4 regions of the Streptomyces sp. NPDC110618 genome follow, and region 1 is predicted to be linked to each of the others. Evidence: riboswitches for the same ligand, from Rfam matches in the RefSeq annotation. Region 1 holds a riboswitch; each other region holds the start of a gene.
What was found. Region 1 has a riboswitch for cobalamin ahead of ACZ7L7_RS14010 (energy-coupling factor ABC transporter permease). Riboswitches for the same ligand answer to the same signal wherever they lie in the genome.
Positions count from the first base shown of each region.

Region 2: it holds a riboswitch for cobalamin, as region 1 does, so the genes downstream of both, ACZ7L7_RS17230 (ABC transporter substrate-binding protein) here and ACZ7L7_RS14010 (energy-coupling factor ABC transporter permease) in region 1, are expected to answer to the same signal.
Region 3: it holds a riboswitch for cobalamin, as region 1 does, so the genes downstream of both, ACZ7L7_RS34300 (ribonucleoside-diphosphate reductase subunit alpha) here and ACZ7L7_RS14010 (energy-coupling factor ABC transporter permease) in region 1, are expected to answer to the same signal.
Region 4: it holds a riboswitch for cobalamin, as region 1 does, so the genes downstream of both, ACZ7L7_RS12910 (cobalamin biosynthesis protein) here and ACZ7L7_RS14010 (energy-coupling factor ABC transporter permease) in region 1, are expected to answer to the same signal.

Region 1 covers NZ_JBVKBN010000006.1:180,602-185,631, reverse strand. Annotated here, with positions in the region: gene ACZ7L7_RS14015 (energy-coupling factor ABC transporter substrate-binding protein) at 1-272, opposite strand, end outside; gene ACZ7L7_RS14010 (energy-coupling factor ABC transporter permease) at 269-982, opposite strand; cobalamin riboswitch at 1,013-1,195, opposite strand; gene ACZ7L7_RS14005 (LysR family transcriptional regulator) at 1,290-2,192, opposite strand; gene ACZ7L7_RS14000 (RidA family protein) at 2,289-2,684, shown strand; tRNA gene ACZ7L7_RS13995 (tRNA-Gly) at 2,727-2,799, shown strand; gene ACZ7L7_RS13990 (FadR/GntR family transcriptional regulator) at 2,930-3,643, shown strand; gene ACZ7L7_RS13985 (hypothetical protein) at 3,643-5,030, shown strand, end outside.
Region 2 covers NZ_JBVKBN010000008.1:155,913-160,942, reverse strand. Annotated here, with positions in the region: gene ACZ7L7_RS17235 (FecCD family ABC transporter permease) at 1-122, opposite strand, end outside; gene ACZ7L7_RS17230 (ABC transporter substrate-binding protein) at 119-1,336, opposite strand; cobalamin riboswitch at 1,585-1,769, opposite strand; gene ACZ7L7_RS17225 (MFS transporter) at 1,953-3,596, opposite strand; gene ACZ7L7_RS17220 (IclR family transcriptional regulator) at 3,818-4,576, opposite strand; gene ACZ7L7_RS17215 (cupin domain-containing protein) at 4,747-5,030, shown strand, end outside.
Region 3 covers NZ_JBVKBN010000030.1:74,764-79,793, forward strand. Annotated here, with positions in the region: gene ACZ7L7_RS34300 (ribonucleoside-diphosphate reductase subunit alpha) at 1-1,735, opposite strand, end outside; cobalamin riboswitch at 1,856-1,979, opposite strand; gene ACZ7L7_RS34305 (GNAT family N-acetyltransferase) at 2,032-2,532, opposite strand; gene ACZ7L7_RS34310 (DUF3311 domain-containing protein) at 2,574-2,834, opposite strand; gene ACZ7L7_RS34315 (GntR family transcriptional regulator) at 3,003-3,767, opposite strand; gene ACZ7L7_RS34320 (extracellular solute-binding protein) at 4,077-5,030, shown strand, end outside.
Region 4 covers NZ_JBVKBN010000005.1:393,914-398,943, reverse strand. Annotated here, with positions in the region: gene ACZ7L7_RS12920 (nSTAND1 domain-containing NTPase) at 1-2,365, opposite strand, end outside; gene ACZ7L7_RS12915 (CU044_2847 family protein) at 2,352-2,708, opposite strand; cobalamin riboswitch at 2,895-3,034, shown strand; gene ACZ7L7_RS12910 (cobalamin biosynthesis protein) at 3,136-4,077, shown strand; gene ACZ7L7_RS12905 (cobyric acid synthase) at 4,074-5,030, shown strand, end outside.

The DNA.
Region 1 (5,030 bases):
CGCAGGCCGAAGTAGTAGGCGAGGACACCGGCCCCGAGGGCCGCCTGGAGGGAGAACAGCGCCGACTCGATCTCGCCGGACGGTGGTTCGTACAGCGGCGAGAACCACGGCTCGTAGTCCGGTTCGATCTCGGTGATCGCGGTCTCGGCCTCGCCGTCGGCGCCGGTGAACGGCTCCTCCTTGTGATCGCCCATCCCGAACACCAGCGGCGCGACCGCGAGCAGGACGACCGCGAGCAGGAGCAGCAGGTTGATCTTCGTGTTGCGGTTCATCGGGCCACCGCCTCCGTCTCCGTCGACCCGGTGCGGGCCTGCCTGCCGCCGGAGATCAGCACGCCGAGCCGGGTCAGCTCGCCCTTGCTGGACTGCACCAGCAGCCGCATCACCAGCACCGTGAGAAGACCCTCGCTCACCGCGAGCGGGATCTGGGTGACGGCGAAGATGGAGCCGAACTTGCCGAGCGCGCCCAGGAATCCGCTGCCCGGGTCGGGGAACGCGAGCGCGAGCTGGACGCTGGTGACGCAGTACGTGGACAGGTCGGCGACGAAGGCGCCGCAGAACACGGCGACCATCAGCGGGACGTCGTAGCGCCGCAGCAGCTTGTAGACGGCGTATCCGGCCCAGGGGCCGACGATCGCCATCGAGAAGACGTTGGCGCCGAGCGTGGTCAGCCCGCCGTGCGCCAGCAGCAGGGCCTGGAAGAGCAGGGTGATGGTGCCCAGCACCGCCATGATCGGCGGCCGGAACAGGATGGCGCCCAGGCCCGTGCCGGTGGGGTGGGAACAACTCCCCGTCACCGAGGGCAGTTTGAGTGCCGACAGGACGAAGGTGAAGGCGCCGGAGGCGCCGAGGAGCAGGGTGCTCTCGGGATGCTCCCTGACCTCACGGGTGAGGGAGCGGACTCCGTGGACGACGAACGGCGCGGACGCGACACCCCAGGCGACGGCGTGCGCCGGTGGCAGGAAACCCTCGGCTATGTGCATGGCGCAGCAGACCCTCTCCAGCACCTCGTGGATGGTTGACGTGCCCTGGCCGGTCTCCTGGCTGACGGGTGACACCGCCCGGCTCCGCCTTCCCGGATCACTACGATCCAGTGGCTGCCCGCGAGGGCCGGAGCCGGACTTCCCGATCACAGTGGCGAGGGCCGCACCGGTTTCGCACCGGATTTCCCGTTCACCAAGGCCTGGTGACAGTAATGCCTGATCAGCTCGGCTGACAAGCGCGCCTCGGGGGCGCAGGGGCGGCGCACGCGGGCTCACTCGCGCGGAGCACGCACCGTGTCCGGCAGGCTCACTGGGCCGCCTTCGGGCTGACGGTCCCCAGGAGATGGGCGACCAGGGGGTTCCGGTCGGATGTGCGCCACGCGACAGCGACCCGCGTCCGCGCGGTGCCGGGTTCGATCCGGTGGAAGGCGACCCCCTTGAGGCGGATGCGCCGGATGCTCGCCGGTGCCAGCGAGACGCCGAGCCCGGTCTCCACCAGGGCGCACACGGTCTGCCACTCCACCGCGTCCTGGACGACGTCCGGTACGAACCCGGCCCCGGCGCACAGGTCGAGGATCCGGTCGTACAGCCCCGGACCGACCTCCCGGGGCAGCAGGACGAACGGTGCGCCGGCCAGGTCGGCGAGTCGAACGGTCCGCCCGGCGGCCAGCGGGTGCCCGCTGGGCAGGACCGCGACGAAGGGCTCGGTGAGCACGGTGCGGAAGTCCAGCTCCCCGTCCGGCTTCTCGGGCTCCCGCAGCAGACCGATGTCGAGGGTCCGCTCGCGCAGCGCGGTGAGCTGCGGAGCGGTCGTCATCTCCCGGATCTCCAGCCGCACTTCGGGGAACCTGTGCCGGAAGTCGCGCAGCAGACCGGGCAGCACGGTCAGGGCGAGCGAGGCGGCGAACCCGATCCGCAGCCGTCCGGTCCGGCCGCTGCCGACCGCGCGGGCGGCGGCCAGACCGTCGGCGAGGTCGCTCAGGGCCCGGCGCGCGGCGGGCAGCAGCTCGTGCCCGACCCGGGTGAGCGCGACCCGCCCCGGCTCACGGGTGAACAGCGCGTGCCCGACCCTGTCCTCCAGCCGGCGGATCTGCTGGCTCAGCGGCGGCTGCGCGATGCCCAGGCGGGCGGCGGCGCGTCCGAAGTGCAGTTCCTCGGCGAGGACGACGAAGGCGTGCAGCTGGGGGAGGGGCAGTTCGGGGCGCTCCATGGTCCTCCCTCTGCGTGTCTCCATACGCGTAGAGATATCGGTCGATGCCATTGACAGTATTCGACGTATCGACCCTGGTCACCTAGCGTTCGGCGCATGACAGAGCGACGCGTGATCCTCAGCGGCTCGACGTTCGAGGAGCAGATCGGTTACGCCCGTGCCGTGGTGGACGGCGACTGGGTGCATGTGTCCGGGACGACCGGCTTCGACTACACCACGATGACCATCTCCGACGATGTGGTGGAGCAGGCGGAACAGTGCCTGCGCACCATCGAGTCCGCGCTCACCGAGGCGGGCTGCACCTTCGCGGACGTGGTGCGGGTGCGCTATCTGCTGCCCGAGCGCGCGGACTTCGAGCCCTGCTGGCCGGTGCTGCGCCGCCGGTTCGGCGCGGTCCGCCCGGCCGCGACGATGATGGTGTGCGGGCTGGCCGACCCCCGGATGAAGATCGAGATCGAGGTGTACGCGCGGCGCCGAGCGGATGCGGTATAGTCGATCTTGCGCTGGTCACCCCAAATCCGGGGAACCGGTGATGCGTTGGTGGTCCAAGGAAAGACGCCCCGCTTCCTGCGGGGAGATGCAGGTGCAAGGCCTGCCCGGCGCTCCAGAAAATGGCCCGTCCCGAACTCCGGGGCGGGCCATTTGCGTTGCCCCACACGAGCCGACTTGTTGACGCCCTGTCTACGTAGTGGTTGAGTGGCTGAGCCACTGGACCACTGCACTGCTGGGAGGCAGGGATGGGCGCACTGCCGCGCGAGAGCACGGTCGACCTACTGGAGAAGCGGCTGCGGGAGGACATCCTCGGCGGCCGCCGCCCCGCCGGGAGCTATCTGCCGCCCGAGCGGGAACTGGCGGACGAGTTCGGGGTCAACCGCACCACGCTCAAGCACGCGTTCGGACGGCTCGTGCAGTCCGGGCTGCTGGAGACCAAGCACGGAGTCGGCACCCGCGTCCGGGACTTCCTGCGCCACGGCGGCGCGGATCTGCTGCCCATGCTCGTGGGGCACAGCCCGGACTGGATCGGCGAGATCTTCGAAGTGCGGCGCAGTATCGGCGAGTTGATCGCCGAGCGCGCCGCCGCCCGCGCCACCCCGGCCCAGGCCGCCGACCTGCGCCGCCTGCTGGCGGCCGTCGGTGAGGCGGAGGGCGGCGAGGCGGCCCAGCTGGCGGACGCCGAGGTGCACCGGGCACTGGCTCGCGCCACCGGCAACCGGGTGTACGTCCTGCTCACCAACACCCTCTTCAACGCCTACCTGCCGGTCCGGGCGGCTCTGGCCGGCCCCTTCGCCGACGCGCGCACCGCACACGACCGGCTGGCCCCGGTGGTGGCAGCGGTGGCCGCGCGCGACGAGGCGGCAGCCCGCGCCGCGGCCGGCGTCTACCTGTCGACCACGGAACGCATCATGCTCGACGACCTCGCCCGCGCCCGCCGGCGCCGGGCCGGTGCCTGATGAGCGCCCGGACGACGACGTTCGGCGAGACGATGCTGGGCCGGGTCCGCCTGGCCGGTGAGGACAGCGACCGCCCGATGCGACTGGACCTGGTGGTGCGCACGGAGTCCGTGCTGCTGCCCCACCGCACGACACGGGCACGAGTGACCGGCCGGGTCCGTATCGCGGGCCGGGCCGACGACGCCGAAGCCGTCGGCGAGTTGGAGATATCGCCGCTCGCCCGCCGCCGCATCCGCTACCGGATCCGCTTCACCCTGGACGGCCGCCGCCTGGCCCTCGACGGCTGGAAGTCCATCACCCCCGCCCGGCCCGTCGCCTCGATGACCGTCCTGCCCTTCACCCTGTACGAGGACGGCGAACGGGTGGGCGAGGGCCGACTGCGTTTCCCCCTCACCACCGGCCTCGCCCCCTTCCTGGCGAGCTTCCGCTTCCCCCGCGCGACCGAGGGGGCCGGAGACCTCACCCCCCGCTGGGACGGCAAGCCCGGCCGGACCGAGGTCTGGTACACGACGCTCACCGACCCGGCGACCGGCGCCGGAATCTGGCTGCACCACGAAGTCGTGGCCCCCACCGACGGCTCCCGCGCCCACGCGCACGGCTGGGTGGCCCTCTTCCCCAAGGACGGCCCCGTCGAGCACGCCCGCTTCGGGCCCGTGCCGTGGACCGGACAGGGAGCGGGATACACGGCCGACGGCATCCTCGCCCAGCCCGGCCTGCTGACCGGCTCGGCGGGCCCGTTCGCCTGGGAACTCACCGAGACACCGCAGGCGCCGCCCCTGCACACCTTTCCCCGTTGGTCCTGGCGCCGCCCCCTGCTGCCGGCCAGCCAGATGCTCCCCGCCGCCCGCTGCGTCTACCACGGCACCCTCCGCCACAGCGAGTGGGGCGAACTCCGGCTGGAGCGGGCCGTCGGCGCCAGCGCCCGGATCTACGGCCACGGCAACGCCCGGCGCTGGGCCTGGCTCCACGCCGACCTGGGCGGCGGCGACGTCCTGGAGATCGTCGCCGCCGTCTCCATGCGCCCCGGCCTCGACCGGCTGCCGCCCCTGGTCTTCCTCCGCCTGCTGCGCAACGGGCGGGCCTGGCCCAGCCGTTCGGAGCGCGCGGCTGTGGGGTGGGCGGGCCTCGGACGGTTCCGGGCGGAGCTGGGGCTGCCCGAGTGGCGGGTGACGGGACGGGCGGGCAGGCGCCGTATCCGGGTGACGGTGACCCAACCGCCCGAGCGGACGCTGGCGTTGGACTACACCGACCCCGACGGATCGGGCGCGGTCTGCCGCAACAGCGAGACCGCGGACGCGGTGGTGACGCTGGAGAAGTGGCGGGGCGCATGGCGGCAGGAGGCCGAGTGGCGGCTGTCCGGCACCGCACACGCGGAGGTGGGCACCCG
Region 2 (5,030 bases), on a different contig from region 1:
GCGACGGTGAGGACGAACAGCGCGGCGGTACCGGCCGCGAGGGCCAGGACGACGGCAGCGCGCCGCCGCCCCGGTCGCGTCGCTGCCGGCTTCTCGGGCTCGATGGCCAGGGCCGTCGTCATGCCTTGGGCACCTGCCGGTAGAAGGTGAAGGTGTGGCCCTTCGCCTGCTCCGGGTGGAGCAGCGCGAACAGGTCGGCGAGGACCAGGTCGGGGCGCAGGACGCCGCGTTCGTAGTACTCGTTGCCGCCGCCGGGGCCGAGCGCCTTGGTGTTCGTCCAGACCTCGCCGTCGCTGACGGCCTTCAGCTTCCCGTACCGGGGGTCCGCCTTCTCCGCGTCGGCGGTGGACTTCCACCGCTGGTCGGCGAGCCAGACCGGGGCGTCGCCGCCCTTGGCGTACACGGCCTCGAAGTTGAGCTGGAGATTCCCGGAACCACCCTTGCCCGACCAGGGGTAGGTGCCGCCGGCGTCCTTGATGAGCCGGGCCGCGTAACTGCCCCCGGCGGGCATGTACCAGGTCCCCTGATACATCGTGCCGGGCAGCACCTGTACGGGTTCGGACACCTTGGCCGCCTTCTCGGCGACCTCGCGGTAGTCGGCCTCGACGGTGTCGAACAGCTCGTCGGCCCGCTTCTCCGCGCCGGTGAGCGCGGCCATCGCCTTCACCCACTCGGCACGGCCGAGCGGACTGGGCTCCAGCCACTCGGCGTTGGCGACCACCGCGATTCCCGCCTGACGCAGCTTCGGGTACTGCGGGTCGTCGGTGCCCTGGGTCATCAGGACGTCCGGCTGCTCGCCGATGACCGTCTCGGCGTTGATGGCGCGGTCCTTGGCGTACTCGGTGACCTTGCCCTCCTCCACCCGCTCGATCACCTCGGCGGAGGAGATGTTCGCCTTGCTCGCGACACCGGTCAGCACGTCCAGGGTGCCGGTCTCGGTGAGCAGCGGCAGATGGGTGGTGGAGGCGGAGTACAGGCTCTTGATCGGCACGGTGATCTGCTGCGCCTTGGCCAGCGCCCCCGTCAACTCCGGCTTCGGAGCACCGCACTTGACCAGGACGTACGACTCCGGCCTGCCCTTCGGGTAGGGCTCCTTGACGGTGAGGACCTGGTAGCTCTTCTCGTAGCGGAGGGTGAAGTTCTTGGCGTGCTTCACCTGCGACTTGACCGGGAAGTAGTCCGTGCCCGGGTCGAAGTCCTTGATGCAACCAGCCTGCGGCGCCTGCGCTTTGGCGCCGGCGGGGGCATCGGGGTCACCGCACGCGGTGAGCGTGAGGGCGAGGACGGTGGTGAGGACGGCGGCGGCCGAGGGCAGGAGGGAACGACGTACGGACACAGGCAGCTCCGGATGGCATGCGTGACAGACGCACCGGCAGCGCGCGGCACGCGGTGGCGGTGCGGTGAAGGGGCGTACGGGGAAGGCCCGTTGAGAAAGGGGAGGGAGGCTCGCTAGAACCGGAAGCGGAGCAAGGGCACGTCACTCGTCACGCGACGGCTCCGACGGAACACGGGCAGCCCACGGCCGCCGACACACCTGCACAGGCACACGAGTGCCACCGCCTCTCTCGGGGAAATCCGCCCCGTACTTCGAGGTGCGACGGCGTGAGTCTCCTGACTCGGGATCACAGCTTCTCCGGCCTTCCCACCCCTTGCGGGACGGTGGCCATGGGCGGAGTCGCTCCCCCTACACAGTGGCGGTACCGTGCCGGATTCCCACCGGCTTCCTCGTTCCGCCGTCGCTTGTCGGAACGAAGCATCGCAGAACGGGGGTTGGGCACGCCAGGGCGCCTTTTGTGCGATCAGCCACAGGAACCGGCAGCGCAGTGCGCCGGAGCGGTCAACTCATGCTCCGGCGCGCGGGTTTGCCGCCGGGCATCCGTCCGGCGGCAAAGGCGGACGCGCCCGCCGGACACGGTCTCCGGCGGGCGCGGGTTCGGGTGTGGACGTGGTGGTCAGGGGCGGGCGGCGTCGGCCGTCGGCTCCGCCCATTCGGTCGGGGGAACCGTGGCCGAGGTCTTCGCCTCGTTCGCCGCGTCCGAGCGGATGCCGATCATGCCGAGGGCGGCGAGGGCCGCGGCGACCAGGGCCGCTACCGCGCAGACCAGGTACGCCGTGCTGAAGCCGGTGCCGAGGGCGTCCAGGGCCAGGCCGTGGGCGGCGGCGCCCGGGGCTTCGGCGGGCAGGCTGTTGACGGCGATGGGGCCGCCCGCCTCGGCTATCTGACGGGCCGCCATCGCGTCGCCGCTGGACAGGGTGGTGGCCCCGGACAGGCTGGACGTGAAGGCCGAGCCGGCGTTGCTGAGGGCGACCGCGCCGACGACCACCGGGCCGAGGGCGAAGCCCAGGTCGCGCAGCATGTTGGTGGTGGCGCTGGCCATGCCGGACAGATGCGCGGGCACGCTGCTGAGCGCCACGGCCGTCACGGAGCTGACGCTCAGGGCGAAGCCGATGCCGATCAGCAGGGCGGGCAGCAGGAACGGGCCGAGGTCGGTGTTCGTGACGTCCAACTGCGTGCACATCAGGGCGCCGATCGCGATTAGCACGAAACCGGAGGTCAGCAGCCAGGCCGGGGCGACCCGGTGGAGCAGCCGGGAGACGACCGGGATGAGGACGAACGCCGGTCCCTGCAGGAGCAGGAAGGGCAGTGCCACCCGGATCGGGTCCTGGTGCTGCACCGGGCCCAGCCACATGCTGGAGGCGAAGCAGGCGCCGAGGAAGGCCAGCATGCCGATGACCGCGGCGAGGGAGGAGACGGCGAAGGCGCGGTTGCGGAACAGCCGGAGGTCGAAGATGGGGGACTCCGCGCCCAGTTCGACCACCACGAAGGCCAGGAGGATCACCACGCCGAGGGCGAGGGAGAGCATGACCGGCAGGGTCGTCCAGCCGGACTCGGGGCCCTCGACGGCGGCGAACAGCACCAGGATGAGGCCGATCGCGAAGGTGATCTGACCGGCCACGTCGAGCTTGCGGCCCTCGGGCGCCCTGGACTCCGTGGCCAGCGTGGCGGTGAGCGCCATGCTGACCAGGGCCAGGCCGACGAGCACCCAGAACGAGCCGCGCCAGGAACCGACCTTGGCGAACATGCCGCCGATCAGCGGCGACACGGCGGCACCGGCGGACAGGAACCCGGCCCACACGGCGACAGCGTGGGACCGCTGGCGCGAGTCACGGGTGACGGCGGTCAGCGCGGTGAGCGAACCGGGGAACATGGCACCGGCGCCGAGGCCGTTCAAGGCGGCGCCGATCCACAGCACCTGCACGGAAGGGGCGAGGGCGGCGACCGTGCTGCCCGCGGCGACCAGCGCGGTACCCGCCAGGACGAGCCTGCGGCGGCCGAACAGGTCGCCGAGGACGCCGAAGGTGAACTCGAAGCACACCACCGCGAGCATGAACGCCGCGGTGATCCAGGTCAGTTGTGAGCCGTGGGTGTTGAGGTCCTGCTGGAACAGTCCGTTCAGCGAGGCCGGCAGCGCGTTCGCGGTCTGTGCCACGAAGACCGCGCCGCAGGCGGCAGCCAGTGTTCCCGCGTAGCCCGGCGTCCGGGCGGCCCCCGCGGTTGGGCCCTGGGACGTCGTCGTCCCGTTGTTGAACGTCATTGCTGTTGTTCTCCCTGACTGGGACTTCGGGTCTCCGGGGGCGGGACTCCGAAGTGTGGAAGCGCTCGGCTCCGCGCACGCGGTGGGGGAGAGGGGCACGGCGCGCGTCCGGCGTGGTGCCGTGGAGAATGGCATTTCGCTTTACGTCGCGTCAATGAAACGGACGGAAGATAATGCAACTGTTCTCTATGTAAGACAGTTGGGGTGTGCCTGGGGACGCGCTACCTCTCCTCCGCCAGGTCCCGTTCCACCGCCCGCGCCGCCGCCTCCAGCGTCGCCACCAGGGCGGGGAGCAGCTGCGCGTCGTAGCGGACGCTCGGCAGCGACACCGACAGGCCCGCCAGCGCCGTACCGTCCCGGTCGCGCACCAGGACGCCGACGGCGACGAGGCCGCGCTCGGACCGCTCCCGGTTCACCGCGAAGCCGTTGCGGCGCAGGCGGCGCAGCTCCGTCCGCAGCCGCCCCAGGTCGATGTCGTCGGCGTCGCCGTACAGCTCCACCAGCTCCTCGTCGTCCAGCTCGGCGAGCAGCAGCAGGCCCGCCGTGGTGCGGTGGGCCGGGAAGACCATCCCCTCCCGGGAGCCGACCCGCAGTGCCTGCCGGCACTCCACGCTGGCGATGAACCGCACCGTGTCCCCGGTGCGGACGATCAGGTTCGTCGTCTCGTCCAGGAGACCGACGACCCGGTGCAGATGGGGGAGCGCCACCGCGCGCAGCCGGGAGACCAGGGACTGCGAGTGCGCGGCCAGCTCCAGCACCGGGCCCGCGCGGTAGACGCGGTCCTCGCCCTGCACCGCGAAGTCCCGGTAGACGAGCATCGCCAGGATCCGGTGGGCCGTGGAGCGGGCGACCCCCAGCCGCTCCGCGAGCTGCGCCACCGTCGCCCCGCCCTCCAGCTGCAGGATCGTCGCCGCGCGCAGCGCGTGGTCCACGCTGGCGATGGGGTAGGGCGGGGGAGTCTTCAGCGGCTTGTCGTCCATGGCGATCTCTCGGATTCTGCGGCGGCGGGGCCGCGGCAGTACTCGGATTCTGCGGCGGCGGGGCCACGGCGGTACTCGGATTCTGCGGCGGTCGGCCCCAGCGAGGTGCTCGGATTCTGCTGTGCAGAATTTCCATGTTCTCTCAGCAGACAGCTTGCACGCTGAACCCTGTGACTGAGTCCTCCCTCACCCCAGACATGGCCCACGGCTCCCCGGTCCGGCTGCAGGCAGTTGACGCCGAGGGACAGCCCGACGTCACCCCGGCGCTCGAAGAGCTCTACCGGGGCTTCGAACAGGAACTCCTCGTCCCGCTGTGGACCGAGATCGGCGACCTGATGCCCGCCCACCCGCGCTCGCGCGCCGTGCCGCACCTGTGGCGCTGGCGGAAGCTGCGGGAGCTGGCCGCCCAGGCCGGCGACCTGGTCCCGGTCGGCCGGGGCGGCGAGCGCCGAGC
Region 3 (5,030 bases), on a different contig from region 1:
GCTCGACGTCGTAGTGGTCGGGGTGCAGCACGCCCCGGGCCGTACGGGTCTTCTCCCAGGCCGGGAGCGGGCCGTTGCGCTCGGCGAGGTCGGCGGAGGCCTCGTAGGCGGCGAGCATGATCCGCTCGGCGATCCGGGTGGACAGCGCCTTGGCCTCGGCGGAGTCGAAGGGCAGCCGCAGCTGGAAGAAGACGTCCTGCAGACCCATCGCGCCCAGGCCCACCGGACGCCACTTGGCGTTGGAGCGGCCCGCCTGCTCGGTCGGGTAGAAGTTGATGTCCACCACGCGGTCCAGGAAGGTCACGGCCGTGCGGACCGTCTCGTCCAGCCGCTCCCAGTCCAGGTCGCCGTCGCGCACGAAGGCGCCGAGGTTGACCGAGCCCAGGTTGCAGACCGCGGTCTCCCCGTCGTCGGTGACCTCCAGGATCTCCGTGCACAGGTTGGAGGAGTGCACGACATGGCCCGGCAGCGCGGTCTGGTTGGCGGTGCGGTTGGCGGCGTCCTTGAAGGTCATCCAGCCGTTGCCGGTCTGCGCCAGGGTGCGCATCATCCGGCCGTACAGATCGCGCGCCGCGATGGTCTTCCGGGCGAGCCCGGCCTGCTCGGCCTTGCGGTAGGCGGCGTCGAACTCCTCGCCCCACAGGTCCACCAGCTCGGGCACGTCGGCCGGGGAGAACAGGCTCCACTGCTCGTCGGCGTTGACCCGGCGCATGAACTCGTCCGGGATCCAGTGCGCGAGGTTCAGGTTGTGCGTACGGCGGGCGTCCTCACCGGTGTTGTCCCGCAGCTCCAGGAACTCCTCGATGTCGGAGTGCCAGGTCTCCAGGTACACCGCCGCCGCGCCCTTGCGCCGCCCGCCCTGGTTCACGGCCGCCACCGAGGCGTCCAGCGTCTTCAGGAACGGCACGATGCCGTTGGAGTGCCCGTTGGTACCGCGGATCAGCGAACCCCGGCTGCGGATACGGGAGTAGGAGAGCCCGATGCCGCCGGCGTGCTTGGAGAGCCGGGCGACCTGGTGGTAGCGGTCGTAGATGGAGTCCAGCTCGTCCTTGGGGGAGTCCAGGAGGTAGCAGGACGACATCTGGGGGTGCCGGGTGCCGGAGTTGAACAGCGTGGGGGAGGAGGGCAGGTAGTCGAGCCGGCTCATCAGCCCGTAGAGCGCGGCGACCTCGTCCACGGACCGCGCGCTGTCGTCCTCGGCGAGTCCGGCGGCGACGCGGAGCATGAAGTGCTGGGGCGTCTCGACGACCTTGCGGGTGATCGGGTGCCGCAGCAGGTAGCGGCTGTGCAGGGTGCGCAGCCCGAAGTAGCCGAAGCGGTCGTCGGCGCCGGTGTCGATGACCGCGTCCAGCCGCTCGCCGTGCAGCCGTACGAACTCGGCGGTCCGGTCGGCGATGAGCCCCTCGCGGTGACCGACCGCCACGGACTCGGTGAAGCGGGTGACGCCCTGCGAGGCGGCCTCGGCGGCGATGGAGATGGTCAGCAGCCTGGCGGCCAGCCGCGAGTATGCGGGGTCCTCGGAGATGAGCCCGGCGGCCGCCTCGGTGGCCAGTTCGCGCAGCTCCGCCTCGTCCGCGCGGGCGGACCGGCCGCGCAGCGCGGCGGCGGCGACCCGTCCGGGGTCGGCGTCGGGGAGGTCGGCGGTCAGCTCGGTCAGGGTCCGCAGCAGCGCGGCACCGGGACCGTCGGTCTCCACCGGTGCGGCTGAAGCCGGATCGGCTGGCGCGATGGTCACGTGGGGCTCTCCCTCGCTCGGCACGGGGCCACGCGGAGGGCAGCGGGCAGCACGAGCGCACGGGGCGTCGCGTCCACCGGCCCATCCCACGAGGCCCGGACGTCGGGCACCCGGACCGGACGGCCGGGCGCACTGTCGGCAGGTCCTCGGACTGAACAGGCGTGCGGAAACACGCCAGTACACCGTTGCGGGACAGTTCCGGATTCGCACCGGATTCCCCTGCGGCGACAGCGAGCATGAGCATACATCTTGTGCCGGGCCGCGACGCCACCCCCAGATGTTGTGTCGCGCTGGCTTCAGAGTGTCAACTCATAGGTGAGCAGAGTGAACTCGGGGTGCTCCGGCAACGGGTGCCAGTCCCGCTCCGGGGCGCGGTTGAAACCCAGGCGTTCGTAGATGCGGTGGGCGGCGCGCATCGAGGGCTGGGTGGACAGGACGATGCCCGCCGACGTGCCCGTGGCGCGGTCGACGCACGCCTGGACCAGGGCCTGGCCGACACCCCGGCCGCGGGCCTCGTGGGCGACCGCGAGCATACGGATCTCGGCCTCTCCGGGGCGGGCGAGGTCGGCCATCGGACCGCCGGAGGGGACGTAGGTGACGCCGCCGAGGAGGCGGCCGGAGTCGGCGGCGACCAGGACGTCCGCGGCGGCGGCGCGCCTGGCCACGTCCTTCAGCTCGCTGAGGTACCAGTCGGCGTCGCCGAAGGCGAGCAGTCCGTCCCTCAGGTACGCCTGCGCGGTGATCTCGCCGAGTTCGTCGTACTCGGCGGGTCTGGCCGGCCGGATCTCGAAGTCCATGGAGGAAATTCTGTACGAGTCCGGCCGCGCCCCGCGCCGGTTCACTCGCCGTCGGGCGCCGCCCCGCGGGAGCGCCGGTCGAGCCGGCGCAGCGTGTACGCGGCCAGGGTCAGCGCGGTGGTCAGGACCACCCACGCCAGCTGGTACCAGTAGAAGAACGGGACGCCGGCGACGGACGGTTCGGCGCGCGCGTAGGAACCCACCCACAGCATCGCCACGAAGGGGGCGATCAGGCAGAGGGCGATGAGGACGCGGACCGGTGTCACCACGGGCTGTCCGCTCGTTTCCGGGGTGTCCGGCATCCGGGGCCCTCCCCTCGCCGCAGATCCGTGCAACGCGCAGGCAATGTAGGCCACGGGCCGCGGGAGCGGAACCCCTCCGTGTCTTTCGTTCGCCCTGGGAGCCATTCCGGCCGACACGAAGGCCCTCCCGTCCTCGTGGGACAGGAGGGCCACCGGGGCGCGACGGGCCTATTCCGCGGGCCGCTTGAGCCGCGCCACGAACTTGTACCGGTCGCCCCGGTACACCGAGCGCACCCACTCCACCGGCTGTCCGTCGCGGTCCAGGGAGTGCCGGGAGAGCATCAGCATCGGCAGGCCCACGTCCGTGCCGAGCAGGCCCGCCTCGCGCGGCGTGGCCAGCGAGGTCTCGATGGTCTCCTCGGCCTCGGCGAGGTGGACGTCGTAGACCTCGGCCAGCGCGGTGTACAGCGAGGTGTACTTGACCAGGGACCGGCGCAGCGCCGGGAAGCGCTTGGCGCTCAGGTGGGTGGTCTCGATGGCCATCGGCTCGCCGTTGGCCATGCGCAGCCGCTCGATGCGCAGGACGCGTCCGCCCGCGGTGATGTCGAGCAGGTCGGCGAGCCGGTCGTCGGCGGTGATGTAGCCGATGTCCAGCAGCTGGGAGGTCGGTTCCAGGCCCTGGGCGCGCATGTCCTCGGTGTACGAGGTCAGCTGCAGTGCCTGGGAGACCTTGGGCTTGGCGACGAAGGTGCCCTTGCCCTGGATGCGCTCCAGCCGGCCCTCGACGACCAGTTCCTGGAGGGCCTGGCGCACCGTGGTGCGCGAGGTGTCGAACTCCGCCGCCAGCGTGCGCTCGGGCGGGACGGGCGTGCCCGGCGCCTGCGTCTCCGTCATGTCGAGGAGGTGCTTCTTCAGGCGGTAGTACTTGGGCACGCGCGCGGTACGGACGGTCGCCCCACCCTCGTTCTCCGCACTGCTGACGTCGGTGCTCATGCTCTGCCTTCCAGGCTCCGGATGCGGCTCACATTCGTGATCCCTTCTATATACCGTCGCCACTGCTTTTGGTCTAGTCCATAAAGGCGAGTGGTCTAGCGGATGAGATTACTCCGGCAACGCTATTTTCGCTGCCTTCTTACTTAAAGGTTCCTGCATATGTAGGTCGCATAACGGCTGGTCAGCGCCCTTTCTGACCCCCTTGACAGGAATTTTGGTCTGGTCCAAGCTCCACCTACTGGTCTACACCATTGGTCCAGGTCCCGGCCCATGGGCGGGGGGTCCATGGGCATCCCTGAGGAGGGTGGCGTGAAGCGCAAGCTGATATCCGCGATCGGTGTCGCGGCAATGATGGTCTCCATCGCGGCGTGCGGGGGCGACGACGGCGACGACGGCAAGACGGCCGGCGCGGACGGTTACGCGGGCCAGACCCTCACGGTCTGGGTGATGGACGGCTCGTCCCCCGACCAGTGGCAGAAGGACGTGGCCGCCGCCTTCGAGAAGAAGACCAAGGCGAAGGTCAAGTTCGAGGTCCAGCAGTGGAACGGCATCCAGCAGAAGCTGACCACCGCCCTGTCGGAGGAGAACCCGCCGGACGTCTTCGAGATCGGCAACACCCAGACCCCGGCCTACGCCAAGACCGGCGGCCTGGCGGAACTCGCCGACCTGAAGTCCGAGATCGGCGGCGACTGGACCGAGTCCCTGAACAATTCCTCGGTCTTCGAGGGCAAGCAGTACGCGGCGCCCTGGTACTTCGCCAACCGCGTCGTGCTCTACAACAAGAGCATCTGGGCCGAGGCCGGTATCAAGGACACCCCCAAGACCCGGGACGAGTTCTACGCGGACCTGAAGAAGATCGGCGAGAAGACCGACGCCGAGCCGATCTACCTGCCCGGCCAGAACTGGTACCACTTCGTCGGTCTCACCATCGGTGAGGGCGCCGAGCTGGTGAAGAAGGACGGCGACAAGTACGTCTCCAACCTGGACGACCCGAAGGTCGCCGCCGCCATGGAGACGTACAAGAAGTTCCAGTCCCTCTCCAAGGCCCCGAAGGACAAGGACGAGGCCACCCCGCAGCAGGGCGAGGTCTTCGGCAAGGGCAACGTCGGCGCCTTCATCGGTATGGGCTGGGAGGCCGGCATCGCCACCGAGGCCAACCCGAAGATCGAGAAGGAGATCGGCTACTTCACGATCCCGGGCGCCACGGCCGACAAGCCCGAGGGTGTCTTCCTCGGCGGCTCCAACCTCGCCGTCGCCGCGGGC
Region 4 (5,030 bases), on a different contig from region 1:
AGTCGACGCCCTCGGGCACACCGGGCAGGCGGTGCTTGCGCGGCATGCCGGAAGGCAGCCCGGTGATGACCCACCCCCGCACCCCACCTCGGACGCCCTCCTCCAGCACAGCCACCCTGCTCCCGTCCGCCGAGGAAGCCAGTGCCATGACCCGCCCCTCCAGGAACCCCTCACGGACGCTCCGAGCCATCGACATGCCGGGGTAGGCATTGAGGAGCGCCTTGTACGACTCCTCGGTCGGCTCCGTCCGATGAGCGAGCACCGCCAGTGCGGCTCCCTCGACGGGATCCTCGTCGAGCCGCTCCATCGACAGCGTCGCCAGCTCATTCGCCGCCGCCACCCGGTCCTTGTGCTCCGCGTCCCGCCCCGCCTGCGTGATGAAGTACGTCAAGCTCGCCGCAACCACAGCCAGCACCGCCACCAGGGCCACCGCGGTCCGCCCCCGCCGCACCGACCGACGCTGGTACTGCCTGCTCAGGCGAATGAACTCGGTTTCCACGGACGACAGTTCCCCGGCCCGCACCCCCGCCCGCCCCCGAGCCGCCCCCAACTCCTGCCCCCGCAGCAGCAGATCCTCGTGCCGCCCGCTCTCCTCCCACTCCCGGACCCGCCCCCGGAGCTTCTCGTGCCAGGCCAGGAAGTCACGGGACTCGTCCAGCCACCCCCGCAGGGTGGGCCATTGCCGGACCAGTGCCTCGTGCGCCAGCGCCACCGTCTCCCGCCCCGAGCTGTCCCGTGAGATGACCAGCAGCCGAGTCCCCGCCAACGCCTGTGCGGCCACGCGCAATTCAGCCGGCAGTTGGTCGAAGGACCGCGCGACCCGGGCGTACTCCTTGCCCCGCACCGGACGCGCCAGCCGCTCGAAGAGACGGCGTGCCGTCGCCTCGTCGGGACCGTCCGAGGACTTGCAGACCTGGGTGAGTTGATGGTCCGCGTACCGGGACAGCGCTCCCTCCACGCCTCCGATTCCCCGGTACGCGGCGTGCGTCAGGCGGCCGTGCTCCCTGCGGTCCCACAGCTCCGCCAACGCGAACTCGACCAGCGGGAGCGCCCCCGGCTCGCCCCCCGCCTCCGCCACCAGCAGTTCCGGCAGGCCCGGTTCGAATTCCACCCCCGGAATCGCGTCGACCGGGCGGCGGACCACCTCGTCCAGCTGGGCCGGGGTCATGGGGGCCACCATCTGGACCGTGCCGCTCAACGCCTCCGCGCGGCCGCCCGTGACCAGTTCCTCCAGAGACGCCGAGCGCAGCGTCGCCAGCACGCGCAGGCGGCGGCGCTCCGGGTGCGTGGCCCGGGCCATGGGCAGCAGTACGTCGAGCAGCGCACGCGCGTCCGCCGGGCGCGCCCCTACCGTCTCCTCGAACTGGTCCAGCAACACCACGTGTCCGGCCGGGCCCGACTCCCTCAGCACGGCCGCGCCCAGCAGCGTCGCCGTCTCGCGGTCCCGGCCCAGGTCACGCGCCAGGTCCCGTACCGACGGGAACTGACCCCTCAGCGCCTCCCCCAGCGTCCGTACCGGGTCCACGTCCGGCTGGCCCGCGAAGTCCGTCACCGAATAGCCCGCCGCGCGGAGCAGGGGCAGTACCCCGGCTCGTACCAGCGAGGACTTCCCCACCCCCGACGCCCCCGCCACCGGCACGAACGGGTGCTCGCGCAGCGCCTGCGCGATGCGCCGGCTGTCCGCCTGGCGGGCGAAGAACACCGCCGCGTCCTGTTCCCGGAAGGCCTCCAGGCCCCGGAAGGGGGACGGGCACAGGGCAGGGTCCAGGCCCAACAGGTACGCGGCCGGGATGAGGTACGCCGTGCTCGCGCCCGCCCCCGTGTCCGCGGCCACCGTCATGCCGACGACCCCGCCCTGTTCCGTGTCCCAGACCGGGCCGCCCGAGAAGCCCCGGCCGATCGTTCGTTCCCTCGGCTCCATCGACGTCCAGCCCTTGCCCACCGGGGCTCGGAGGCGGCCGTCCACCCAGACTCCGTGGTCGTCGGTGCGCAGGGGGAAGCCCAGGACTCGGAACGGGTGGTCCCAGACCGACGTACCGCCCGCCAGGCGTACGGCCCTCGTCCCCGGCACCGGGTCCAGGCTCAGCAGCGCGATGTCGCCGCCGCCGTCCGACGCCACGGGGCGCCAGTGCGTGACCCGCGCCGGTACGCGGGCGGAGGGGACGGTCAGCAAGGGGAAGTCGACCGCCACCGGCTCGCCAGGCGGCACCGGCTCCGTGTCGGGCACCCCCAGCGCGTTCGCCACCACATGCGCGCACGTGCACAGCGTGTTCTCGGCGATCAGGAAACCCGTGCCGGTGACCTGGCCGTCCGTTCTCCAGAAGCGGGCGATGCCGAGGGGGAGTTCGTCGTCAGGGGCCGGCATCGGTGTCGCGCTGGGTGGGCAGTTCGGGGGCGTTCGCCCAGTTCATGGTGACCGTGAAGTGCGCCTCGGTGGAGCCCCGGGCGACGACCACGCCCGCCTCCGCGCTCAGCGTGATGCCGAATTCGACCGTGACCGAGTCGGGCGATCTGGGCAGGGCGCGGGCGTTGTCCAGGACCGCTCCCAGCGCCGGGCGGACCCGGGCGAGCGCCTGTTGGAGGGTTTCCGCCGCGCCCGCGACCTGGCCGCCGCGCGAGACGCGCTGCACCCCGGCCGGTCCGTCGCCCGCCACCTCCAGCAGCACGATCTGCCCGTCGTCCAGCACCATTTCGCCCACGTACGCCACGGACCCGGCCTCCCCCTCGGCTGTGCTCGGTCGGTTCAGGTATTCCAGTTCGTCACCTCACGCAGCCGCAAGGTGATTCCCCGTAGTCAGCTCATGTGGGTGAAACACCTGAGGCATCGTCGCCCCCACAGACCCGGTGTGGGCCTCAGCACACTCTCCCCTCGCAGGTCAACGGCAAGTTGACGGCTCATTCGGGGGCGTGGTGGACTGCCCGAGCCAATTACGGCGGCAGGAGAGGAAGCCGGTGCGAATCCGGCGCGGTCCCGCCACTGTCACCGGGGTAGTAACCCCCGGGAGCCAGGAACTCTCACCGCCGGTCTCGTCGAGCCAGGGCGTGGACACCCTGAGTGAGGACATATCGCGATGCCCGCATGCCGATCGACATCCAGCACCAGAACCCTTTCTGACTCCACGATCGGCTGAGCCGATGCGGGCCGATCGCGTCTTCGCGTACGGCACCGCCGCCGGCCTCCTGGGCGACCTGCTGCTCGGCGATCCGCGCCGGGGGCATCCGGTCGCCGTGTTCGGGCGGGCCGCGGGCGCCGTGGAACGGCTGTTGTGGCGGGACGACCGCGGCCGGGGCGTGGTGCACGCGGGCGTGTGCGCCGGTGGCGCCGTGGCGCTGGGGGTGCTTGCGTCGCGTGCCGTGCGCCGGTCCCCGATCGCGTCCGTCGCGTTGACCGGGGTCGCCACTTGGGCTGTTGTCGGCGGGACTTCGCTCTCCCGCGAGGCCCGGACCGTCGGGCGGGCCCTTGAGGCGGGGGACATCGAGGCGGCGCGATCCCGGCTGCCGCATCTGTGCGGGCGGGACCCGCAGGCGCTGGACGCCGACGGCATCGCGCGGGCCGTGGTGGAGTCCGTCGCCGAGAACACCTCCGACGCCGTTGTGGGCGCGCTCGTGTGGGGCGCCGTGGGCGGGGTGCCGGGGCTGCTCGGCTTCCGGGCCGTGAACACGCTCGACGCCATGGTCGGCCACAAGTCGCCCCGCTACCTGCGCTACGGCTGGGCCTCGGCCCGCCTCGACGACGTCGCCGGCTGGCCGGGGGCGCGGCTGACCGCCGTACTCGCCGCCGTCGCCGGGGGCGATCCGCGGGGTGCGGTACGGGCCTGGCGTGCCGACGCGGACAGGCACCCGAGCCCCAACGCCGGGCCGGTGGAGGCGTCGTTCGCCGGGGCGCTCGGAGTGCGGCTCGGCGGGACCCTGTCGTACGGCGGGCGTGTGGAGCACCGGCCGGTGCTGAACCCGGAGGGACGGGCCGTGGAAGTCGCCGACATCGAGCGTGCCGTACGGCTGTCGCGGCGGGTGAGCTGGCTGACGCTGGGGGTCAGTGCCGCCGCGCGCCGCGTGGTGCGGGGGAGGCGGTCATGAGCGGCGGGGGGCTGCTCGTCGCCGGGACGACCTCCGACGCGGGCAAGAGCGTGGTGACCGCCGGGATCTGCCGCTGGCTGGTCCGGCAGGGCGTCAAGGTCGCGCCGTTCAAGGCGCAGAACATGTCGCTGAACTCCTTCGTCACCCGCGAGGGCGCCGAGATCGGGCGGGCGCAGGCCATGCAGGCGCAGGCCTGCCGGGTGGAGCCGACCGCGCTGATGAACCCCGTGCTGCTCAAGCCGGGCGGCGATCAGAGCAGCCAGGTCGTGCTCATGGGCAAGCCGGTGGGCGAGCTGAGCGCGCGTGGCTACCACGGCGGACGGCAGCAGCAGTTGCTGGGGACGGTGCTCGACTGCCTCGCCGAGTTGCGGGGCACGTATGACGCGGTGATCTGTGAGGGGGCGGGCAGCCCGGCCGAGATCAATCTGCGGCGCACCGACATCGTCAACATGGGCATCGCCCGCAATGCCGATCTGCCGGTGGTGGTGGTCGGTGACATCGACCGGGGCGGTGTCTTCGCCTCCTTCTTCGGGACGGTGGCGCTACTGTCGCCCGAGGACCAGCGGCTGATCGCCGGGTTCCTGGTCAACAAGTTCCGCGGCGACGTCTCGCTGCTGGAGCCCGGCCTGGACATGCTGCACGGCCTGACCGGACGGCACACCTACGGCGTACTGCCCTTCCAGCACGGGCTCGGCATCGACGAGGAGGACGGGCTGCGGGTCTCCCTGCGCGGTGCCGTGCGCGAGTCCGAGGTCTCCTCCCCCGTCGGCGAGGACGTGCTGCGCGTGGCCGTGTGCGCCGTGCCGCTGATGTCCAACTTCACCGACGTGGACGCGCTCGCCGCCGAACCCGGCGTCGTGGTGCGGTTCGTGGACCGGCCCGAGGAGCTGGCCGACGCCGACCTCGTCGTCGTCCCCGGCACCCGCGGCACCGTCAAGGCGCTGGAGTGGCTG